Regions from separate parts of the Streptomyces sp. NPDC051018 genome, predicted to be linked through region 2. Evidence: riboswitches for the same ligand, from Rfam matches in the RefSeq annotation. Region 2 holds a riboswitch; each other region holds the start of a gene.
What was found. A riboswitch is a leader RNA that binds a small molecule or an ion and turns the genes downstream of it on or off. The one in region 2 is predicted to bind cobalamin.

Region 1 (3,253 bases), on a different contig from region 2:
GCATCGGCCGCCTCGGTGCGGCGGAGGTGCTGCCCGCGCACCAGTACGCGTTCACCACGGCCGGGGAACGGGTCCGCGAGTTGCTGCGGCACCATCAGGAACGCCTCGACGGCCTGCTCGCCCTCCTGGCGGAGCCCCTCACGCCCTGGCAGCTCGCCGAGCGCATGGAGTGGAACCGCCCCTGGGAACTGATCCCCTACGACTCCCGCAATATCGCCGTCTCCGAGGCCGAGGCCCATATCCGCAGGCTGGTGAAACTGGGTTTGGCCGAGGCGCTTCAGGGGCGCCCGACGAGGTTTGTGGCCGTGTGAACGAAGCCGGCCACCTGGCGGGGCGGACGGGGCCTTGGCCCGCGGGCGCGGGTGGGCCCGGGTGGGCCCGGGGGCGGGTGAGCGTGCCGGTCCGGCGCGCGAGTGAGCGTGCTGATCCGTGAGCCCGGTCCGGCGCGCGAGTGAGCGTGCTGATCCGTGAGCCCGGTCCGGCGCGCGAGTGAGCGTGCTGATTCGTGAGCCCGGTCCGGCGCGCGAGTGAGCGTGCTGATTCGTGAGCCCGGTCCGGCGCTTCCGGGTCCTGCCCTGGGGGCGGGCGGGCCGGCCGCCCAGGGCCGCCGGGTGGCGCGGGCGGCGCCCGGCGGAACCCGTGCCGTCCGGGGTCCGGGGTTGCTTGCGGGGCTCTGCCCCGGACCCCGCGCCTCAATCGCCGGCGGGGCTGGTTTGTGCTGGCCCGGCGTTTGACGAGGGGTCCCGGGGCGGGTGCTTCCAGCCCGTCCGGCGGGGCTGGATTGTGCCGGGCCGGTGGTCGACGAAGGGACCTCGGGGCAGGTGCTTCCAACCCGCCCAGCAGCCGGATTGTGCCGGGCCCGGTGTTCGGCGAAGGGCCTCGGGCCGCGTGCTTCCCAACCGTCCAGCCCGGCTGGATTGTGCCAGCCCGGCCTTCGGCGAAGAGGCCTCGGGCCGCGTGTTTCCAGCTAGTCCGGCGGGGCTGGATTGTGCCGGGCCCGGCTTTTGACGAGGGGTCCCGGGGTGGGTGTTTCCAGCCTTTCCATCGCGGCTGCATTGTGCCGGGCCCGGCTTTTGACGAAGAGCCTCGGGCCGCGTGCTTCCCAACCGTCCAGCCCGGCTGGATTGTGCCAGCCCGGCCTTCGGCGAAGAGGCCCCAGGGCAGGTGCTTTGAGCGCGGCTGCATGGTGCCAGCCGGGTGTTCGACAAGAGGCCTCGGGCCGCGTGCTTCGCACCCGTCCAGCGGGGCTGGATTGTGCCGGCCCCGGTGGTCGACGAGGGATCTCGGGGTGGGTGCTTCCAGCCCGTCCAGCGAGGCTGGCTTGTGCCAGCCGGGTGTTCGACGAGGGGTCCCGGGGCGGGTGCTTCCCACCCCTCTGGCCCGACTGGATTGTGCCAGCCCGGCCTTCGACGAGGGGTCCCGGGGTGGGTGCTTCCAGCCCGTCCAGCCCGGCTGCATGGTGCCGGGCCCGGTGGTTGAGGACGGTCCCGGGGTTGGGGCCGGGTCGGTGTGCCCGGTGTGAGCCCCCGGAACTTGCGCGAAGGGAGCGGCCCAGCGCACAGGTCCCGGGCGTCCGAGGCCGGAGGAGCCCGGAACCGGCCGCTGGTGTGGGTGGGAGAGCCTGGCGGAACGCGCCCTCACCCACGGAAACACCGGCCGGTAGAGTGAGCGGGTCGTTTCACACCTGTACAGGGGGAAGCCGGTGCGAATCCGGCGCTGACCCGCAGCCGTGAGCCGCCCACCCGGCGGCGAGTCGGAATGCCCTGGACGGGGACGTGACCGGCTCGTGCCACCGGCAGCCGCCGGTGACCGGCACCGTCGAGGAATACGGTCCGGAGCCCTGGCGCCTGACCGTGCCCGTGCCCGGCCACCGCAGGGAAGGCACCGCCCGTCATGACCACCGCCCGCCGCCGCGCCGCCGTGCTCGCCGCATCCGCCGTGCTGACCGCGGCCGTCCTCCCCGCGTCCGTACCGGCCGCCTTCGCGGCGACGAGCCCCCCGCCGCCGGCCGCCACGCCGTCGGGTCTGTACGGGACGAGCGACCCGGCGTACGACGGCGTCTGGCGCCAGTCCCTGGCCCTGCTCGCGCAGGACACGGTCGGTGTGCTGCCCGCCGTGAAGGCGGTGGACTGGCTGGTCGGCCAGCAGTGCGACAGCGGCGCGTTCCCCTCGTACCGCGCGGACGTGACCGGTCCCTGCGACGCCAAGCTGCCGCTTGACTCCAATGCCACGGCCGCCGCGGTGCAGGCCCTCGCCGCGCTCGGCGGGCAGGACCCGGCGGTGAAGAAGTCGGTGGCCTGGCTGAAGTCCGTACAGAACACGGACGGCGGCTGGGGCTACAACCCGGGCGGGGCCAGCGACGCGAACTCCACCTCCGTCGTGATCGGCGCGCTCGCCGCGGCGGGCGAGAAGCCGGACGCCGTCGTGTCGAAGGGCGGGAAGTCGCCGTACGACGCCCTGCTGACCTTCGCGCGGCCCTGTGGCGGCAAGGACGGCGGCGCGTTCGTCTTCCAGCCGAAGCAGCCCGGTGTCGTCGCCGACTCCACCGCCGCCGCGGTGATCGGCGCGCACGGGAAGGGCCTGGTGGTGACGGCGGGCGCGAAGGACGCGGGTGGCGCCGCCTGCAAGCCCGCGACCACGGTCGAGGGCGCCGCCCACAACGGCGGCGCCTATCTCACGAGCGCCCTCGCCGCGACCGGCCATCTCAACGCGCCGCCGATGCCGGGCGCCGCCGACACCACCGCCAAGCCCGACGTCGGGAACACCGCCGACGCTGTCGTCGCCCTGGCCGCGCAGGGCCTGACCGAGCAGGCCGGCAAGCCCCTCGGCTGGCTGAAGCAGAACGCGGCGGCCTGGGCGAAGGAGTCCGGCCCGGCGGCGTACGCGCAGCTGATCTTCGCGGCCCATGCGACGGGCACGGACCCGAAGGACTTCGGCGGCACCGATCTGGTGGCGGCCCTGGGCGCGACGGGCCCGGCCCCGCGGACGGTCGTGACGGACACGGCACGGGAGAAGGAGCAGCGGGAGCAGGACGGGAAGAAGGACGACTCCGGGGTCGGTGTCTGGTGGATCGTCGGCGCGTTCTTCGCGGCGAGCGTCGGCGCGGGCATCCTGCTCAGCGGCCGCCGCAAGTCCCAGCCGTGACCCGCGCCCGGCGGTACGCACGGCTGCTTCCCCGGGCCGTGACCCGCGCCCGGCGGCGTACGCGGCTGCTCGCCCAGGCCCTGCCCCGCACCCGGCGGCACCCGCGACC
Region 2 (3,253 bases):
CGGACCGGCCGCCGGGAGGCGCGGTCCGCGGGCCTGCGGCGGCCCGTAAGGGAGACGTACGACCCCAGGGTCACCCGGCGCACGGGGTCAGAGTGCGGCTGTCGTGGCCGGTGTTCCCGTGGACCCCGGGGCCGTCGCCGGGGCGAGGAGCCGTTCCGCCAGCTGTCCGAAGACCAGCCCGAAGACCGTCCACAGGGTGACCTGGATCGCGAGGGTCGCCAGCCGGAACTCCCAGACCACGGTGGCCGGGAAGCCCTTCGGGACCTCGTTGAACGACGGCAGGAACACAAACGCGACCCCCACGGCCACGACGAACCCGGCCGCCGCGGCGACGGTCGCGTTCCAGTTCCCCAGCCGGGGCGCCAGCCGCTTCCCGGCGATCACCGCGGCCACCGCCAGCAGCACACTGAGCACGATCATCAGGAAGTACAGCGCGGTGCGCCCGCCGATGGTGCCGGGGTCCCCGACGGCCGGCGGGTTCGGCGGGTACTTCAGATACGGCACGACGTACACGGTGACCAGTGCGCCGAGGGCCACCAGCGCGGCCGTCGCGCGCGGGCCGAACCGCCCGATACGGCCGAGGGCGACGCAGTACGCGAGCGCGGCGATCCCGCCGATCGCGACGCCGAAGACCAGGACGCCGGTGGCGAGACCGGCGGTCGACTGCATGGCGCGGCTGACGAGTTCCTCGCCGCCGTGCTCATGGCTGCCGGCCTCCTCGAAGGCGATGGCCGCGTCCACCGGGCCCTCGCCGATGAAGTACGCGACGGCCAGCGCGAACACCCCGGCGACGAGGCCCGCGAGCATACCGCGCACCAGCAGGGCTCTGACGGATATGGAAGGCATGGGTGAGTGTTCCCCTGTGTGGTGAAGGCGGCTCGGTCCGCTGCTGCGGACAACGCGTCCGAGATACGGCGCCGGGGCGCCGCGAGAGGGATTCCGGAGGGGGGTGTGCCGCCGGAACGATGTGTGTGCGGGCGAGGCGTCCGGGGTCCGGAGGACATCCGTGTTCCTGGACTTCCGTGTCCCTGGACTTCCGGGGTCCGTTGACGTCCGGGCGCGGCCCTCAGTGGCAGGGGAAGCCGAGCAGATGACGCCCGTCGTGGACCCACTCGTGGACGGTCTCTCCGGAGACGAGCGCGACCGCGCCCTGCTCCGCGCCGACGAAGTAGAGGAGGACCAGCATCAGCAGGCCGAAGAAGGCGGCCCAGGGGGCGATCGCCCTCAGTGAGACGGGGGTGAGTGCCGGTGCGGCGGCGGGTGCGGGCGCGGCGGACTGAGCCATGGCAGAACCTCCTGAGGGAACAACGCGTCCCGGTCGTGGTGCCTGGGACGAGGGCGCTGGGTCTGACTTCCCGCAGAGGTACGGGTACACAGTGGCGCGACCGTGCCGGATTCTCACCGGACTTCCGTCACGCCCTCGTCATGTCCACGTGACCGTACCGTGTACGGCCGGGTGCCGCCATGGCTCGTACGTGCGCAAACGCGCGAACGGCACGGGAAGGGAGGCATGTGAACTCCCGTGATGTGCTTGGCTCTTGGAGCACTCGACGGGAGGGAGTGGGGAGATGACGGTACGGGTGACATTGATCTCACCCGCGACGACGTCCGCGCTGCGGGAGGCACGTTTCGAGGGGGAGGTCTCCCTCGACGAGCAGGGTCTCGCCGCCGCGCGGGCCGTGGCGGGCACCCTGTCGCGCGCCGGGCGGCCGTTCACCGGCCCCTCCCTGCGCTGCCGGGAGACGGCCCGCGCCCTCGGGCTGGCGGCGGAACCCGTGGCCGGACTCGCGGACTGGGACGTGGGCCGCTGGCGGGGACGGCGGCTCGCGGAGGTCACCGGGACCGAGCCGGAAGCGGTGTCCGCGTGGCTCGCCGACCCCTCGGCCGCCCCGCACGGCGGTGAATCGCTCGTGGCGCTGTGCGAACGGGTGGGCGGCTGGCTGGCGGCCCTGCCGGACGGCCAGGTGCTGGCGGTCGTGGAACCCGCCCTGGTCAGGGCGGTCGTGGTGCATGCGCTCGCCCTGCCCCCGGAGGCGTTCTGGCGGCTGGATGTGCCACCGCTGGCCCTCACCGAGCTGACCGGCCGCTCCGAGCGCTGGAATCTGCGCTGCGGGAGCCCGTTGACGGCGGGCTGAGGGCGTCGGCCGGTCCCTGGGTGCGGCCCGGCCGCGCCACCGGCCCCGCACAGGTGCGCTCCGCCGGACCGGTGTCCCGCGCACCGGGATGCATCGGGGCGTACGGTGACGTAACGGGACCCGCTGTCGTGCACCCACCACGCCGGATGCCGCCGGGCCGGCAGCCGCCCACGAAGCCCTCCGGCCCGGCCGCCTGGAGCGAGCGGGCAGAGATCTCCGTCTCGGCCCGTCGACCGGGCAGAACCCCCGAGGCGTAACGTCGACGCGTACCCGCACATCTGCAAGGAGCGCTGACGTTTGACCGAGGAGGAGTTCACGGACTTCTACACCCGATCCGTGCACCGGCTCACCGGCCAGCTGTATGTGATGACCGGGGACTTCCACGAGGCCCAGGACGTGGTCCAGGAGGCGTTCGTACGGGCCTGGGGAGCACGCCGCCGGCTGGAGCGCGAGCGGGGGCCCGAGGCATGGGTGCGGACGGTCGCGTGGCGACTGGCGGTGAGCCGCTGGCGGCGGGTCGTGCGGGGCCGGCACGCGTGGAAGTCGCGGGACGACCCCCTGACGAGCGAAGGGCCGGATCCGGGCATGGTCGATCTGGAGCGAGCGCTGCGCCGTATGCCCTTGCGGCAGCGGCAGTGCGCCGCCCTCTTCTACGTCTGTGATCTGCCGGTGGAGCAGATAGCGGCCGAGACCCGGCTCTCCACCGGCACCGTCAAGACGCATCTGTCCCGGGCCCGCGCCAAGCTCGCCGACCATCTCGGCCGGCCGGATCATCCCGACCGGCCCGACCTTCTCGACCGGCCCGACCTTCTCGACCGGCCCGACCTTCTCGACCGGCCCGACCTTCTCGACCGGCCCGACCTTCTCGACCGGCCCGGCCTTCTCGACCGGCCCGGCCTTCTCGACCAGCCGGATCATCTCGACCCGCCCGACCTTCTCGACCAGACCGATCACCATGCACCGACCGGGGAGAGCCGTGATGTCTGACCTCGACGACCCCGTGCGGGCCGGACTGCGGAGCGCCGCCGGCCGGGCGGCTGAGCACGCTCAGCCGATCGACGCGCGTACGGTCGTCGCCAAGGGGCGGGAGCGCCGACGCCACAGACTGATGGCCGCGA
Region 3 (3,253 bases), on a different contig from region 2:
CTTGACGGGCCGTCCGGTGAGCGACTGGGCGTAGGAGGTCCAGCGGACCGTCATCGGCTGCGGCCGGGAGATGTCACCCGCCAGGATCGGCGGGCGCACACAGCGGGTGCCGTACGACTGGACCCAGCCGTGCCGGGTGGCGACACAGCCCGTGAGCTGCTCGGCGAAGTACTGCACCATGTCGTTGCGTTCGGGTTCGCCGTGGACGAGGACGTCGATGCCCGCCTTCTCCTGGAAGGCGACGACCTCCCGGATCTCGTCCTTGATCCGCTCCTCGTATCCGGCGGTGTCGATGCGTCCGGCCCGCAGATCGGCGCGCGCGGTCCGCAGTCCGGCCGTCTGCGGGAAGGAGCCGATGGTGGTGGTCGGCAGGAGGGGCAGGCCGAGGCGGGCGCGCTGGGCGGCGGCCCGCTGGACATAGGACTCCGGGCGGCGGCCGTCGGCGGCGGTGACGGAGGCGGTACGGGCCCGGACGGCCGGGTCGGAGGTGAGGGCCGATTCCGCGCGGGAGGCCAGGGCGGCCCGGTTGGCGGCGAGTTCGGCGGCAATGGCGCCGGTTCCCTCACTCAGTCCGCGGGCGAGGGTGACGATCTCGCGGGCCTTCTGGCGGGCGAAGGACAGCCAGCGGGCGATCCCGGGGTCGATCTCCCGTTCGACCTCGGCGTCGAGCGGGACATGCAGGAGGGAACAGGAGGCGGAGACGTCGACCCGGTCCGCGAGCCCGAGGAGCGTGCCGAGGGTCGCGAGGGACTTCTCGTGCCGGTCGATCCAGATGTTGCGGCCGTTGACCACCCCCGCGACCAGGCGCTTGCCGGGCAGTCCGCCGGCGGCGGCCAGGTCGTCGAGATTGGCGGCCGCCCGTTCGGTGAAGTCGAGGGCCAGCCCGTCGACGGGGGCCTTGGCGAGAACGGGCAGGGCATCGCCGAGCCGGTCGAAGTACGAGGCGACCAGCAGTTTGGGCCGCTCGGAGAGGCCCCCGAGGTCCCGGTAGGCGCGGGCGGTGGCGTTCAGCTCGGCCGGGGTGCGGTCCTGGACGAGGGCGGGCTCGTCGAGCTGGACCCATGCGGCTCCCGCGGCCCGCAGATCGGCCAGGATCTCCGCGTACACGGGCAGCAGCCGGTCCAGCAGGGTGAGCGGTTCGAATCCGGCGGCGACGCCGGGGGCGGGCTTGGCCAGCAGGAGATAGGTCACGGGACCGACGAGAACCGGGCGGGCGGTGTGGCCGAGTGCGAGGGCTTCCTCCAGCTCGGCGACCTGCTTGGTGGCATCGGCGGTGAAGCGGGTGTCGGGGCCGAGTTCCGGGACGAGGTAGTGGTAGTTGGTGTCGAACCACTTGGTCATCTCCAGGGGCGCCACGTCCTCGGTGCCCCGCGCCATGGCGAAGTAGCCGTCGAGCGCGTCGGCCGAGAAGGCTTCGCGGTGCCGGGCCGGGACCGCGCCGACCATGACGCTGGTGTCCAGGACGTGGTCGTAGTACGAGAAGTCCCCGGTGGGCACCTCGTCGATGCCCGCGTCGGCCAGCTGCCGCCAGTTCGTCCTGCGCAGCGCGGTCGCGGTCTCCCGGAGGGCGGCGGCGGTGACGCGTCCCCTCCAGTAGCCCTCGACGGCCTTCTTCAGTTCCCGGTTCTGGCCCTGGCGGGGGTAGCCGTACACGGTGGACCGCGCTGTCGCGGCCGCGGGCTTGGCTGTCACGGAACTCTCCTTCGCGAGTGTGTCTCCGTATGTCCCGGGACGGCACGCGAACGCGAAGGCTGAGCGAATCCCGTGGACCGGATGCGCACCATGGGTGCGATCGTCCACCGGACAAGCACGCCGACCCGCCCACGAGGTCACCGGGATCTCCGCGCACGGTCGTCCGTACACGGGCAGCAGGCAGGTCTTCGGACTCGCGGGCACGTCTCGACGGGCGAAACACCTACTGGCCGTCGCTTCCCGGACCCGTCGTGGATCCAGTGCGTATGACGGCGGTCGTTCCCGCTCACCGCTGCGGGGCAGTCCCGGATTCCCACCGGGTTCCCTCTTGCGACGCGCCTGCCTGGCGGGCAGGGCGAACCGGCTGCGTCCGCCAGCCTAGTCCTGTGATCGGAAACGTTCACCGCTGTTCACCATCCGGACCTCGTCAGGAGACGGGAGACAGGAGGCGCGGGGGCGGGAGACGGCGGGCGGGAGTCACGTGACGGGGGACGGCGGGCCGAGGGAGCGGCCGGACGGGGACGCGCGGAGACTCGCGTTCCCCCTGCGCGCCGGGCGCCGCCCGGGGCACCCCCGGAACCCCGGGTGCCACTCGCGCTTGTGTACGGAGCCCTTCCCGGACCTCGCATCACCCGTACGGTCCTTTCCGTCCGGCTCCTGGACAACGGCGGGCTTCCCGGGGGCATCCTGGCCCTCCAGGGGGATCCCGGGACCGGGACCGCCGGGCCGGGTGGCGTCACCGGAAGGCACGGGTGGCCGGAGTGGAGCCGGGCCCGGTTCCCCGACGGCCGAGCGGTCGAGCGGTCGGCGGTCGGCGGTCGGCGGTCGGGAGGATCCTCACCGAGTCGTGCGAAGGAGAACAGTTTGCGGAGCCTGACCTTTGTCGTCGGTACGGGGCGCAGCGGATCGACCGCTCTGTCCCAGATCGTCAACCGGCATCCGGACGTCCTCAGCCTCAATGAGCTGCTGGCCTCGGTGGGCAGGGCGGGACTCCCGCCGGAACGGCTCGACGGCGGCCGGTTCTGGCAGTTACTCGCCCGGCCCAACCCGCTCTTCGACACCATGATCCGCAGCGGGCTCCCCCTGCCGGAGTTCCTGTATCCGCTGCGGCCCGGGCGGTTCTCGGCCGGGACCACGGGCATTCCCGCGCTCTGTCTGACGGTGCTCCCCCATCTGACCGACGCACCCGACGCGCTGTTCGACGACCTCGGGAACGAGGTCACCCGGTGGCCGATGCGGACCGCCGCCGGACACTACGAGGCACTCTTCGACACCCTGTGCACACGGTTCGGCCGCAGTGCCGTGGTCGAGCGCTCGGGATACTCCACCCACTGGGTCCCGCGGCTGCGTGCGGCCTTCCCCCGCGCGAAGTTCGTCCATCTCTTCCGGGACGGCCCCGACTGCGCCCTGTCGATGAGCCGCCATACGGGGTTCCGGCTGATCCTCCTCCTGAGGGAGATCATCGCCCGGACGGGGGTCGCCGATCCGGCCGCGCTGACCGAGGACGACGTGCGGTCGCTGCCCCCGGAACTGTCGGGACTGCTCGGGGACCCCATCGATC

Region 1: another riboswitch for cobalamin. It lies ahead of ACIBCM_RS01010 (prenyltransferase/squalene oxidase repeat-containing protein); the one in region 2 lies ahead of ACIBCM_RS09725 (CbtB-domain containing protein).
Region 3: another riboswitch for cobalamin. It lies ahead of metE (5-methyltetrahydropteroyltriglutamate--homocysteine S-methyltransferase); the one in region 2 lies ahead of ACIBCM_RS09725 (CbtB-domain containing protein).

The regions. Positions count from the first base shown of each region.
Region 1 covers NZ_JBITFN010000001.1:255,064-258,316, reverse strand. The annotation lists gene ACIBCM_RS01015 (MBL fold metallo-hydrolase) at 1-311, shown strand, start outside; cobalamin riboswitch at 1,660-1,785, shown strand; gene ACIBCM_RS01010 (prenyltransferase/squalene oxidase repeat-containing protein) at 1,894-3,144, shown strand.
Region 2 covers NZ_JBITFN010000004.1:202,347-205,599, forward strand. The annotation lists gene ACIBCM_RS09720 (CbtA family protein) at 88-846, opposite strand; gene ACIBCM_RS09725 (CbtB-domain containing protein) at 1,067-1,285, opposite strand; adenosylcobalamin (AdoCbl) riboswitch at 1,332-1,425, opposite strand; gene ACIBCM_RS09730 (histidine phosphatase family protein) at 1,569-2,135, shown strand; gene ACIBCM_RS09735 (SigE family RNA polymerase sigma factor) at 2,433-3,122, shown strand; gene ACIBCM_RS09740 (hypothetical protein) at 3,115-3,253, shown strand, end outside.
Region 3 covers NZ_JBITFN010000026.1:85,059-88,311, forward strand. The annotation lists gene metE (5-methyltetrahydropteroyltriglutamate--homocysteine S-methyltransferase) at 1-1,692, opposite strand, end outside; cobalamin riboswitch at 1,854-2,054, opposite strand; gene ACIBCM_RS31395 (sulfotransferase) at 2,557-3,253, shown strand, end outside.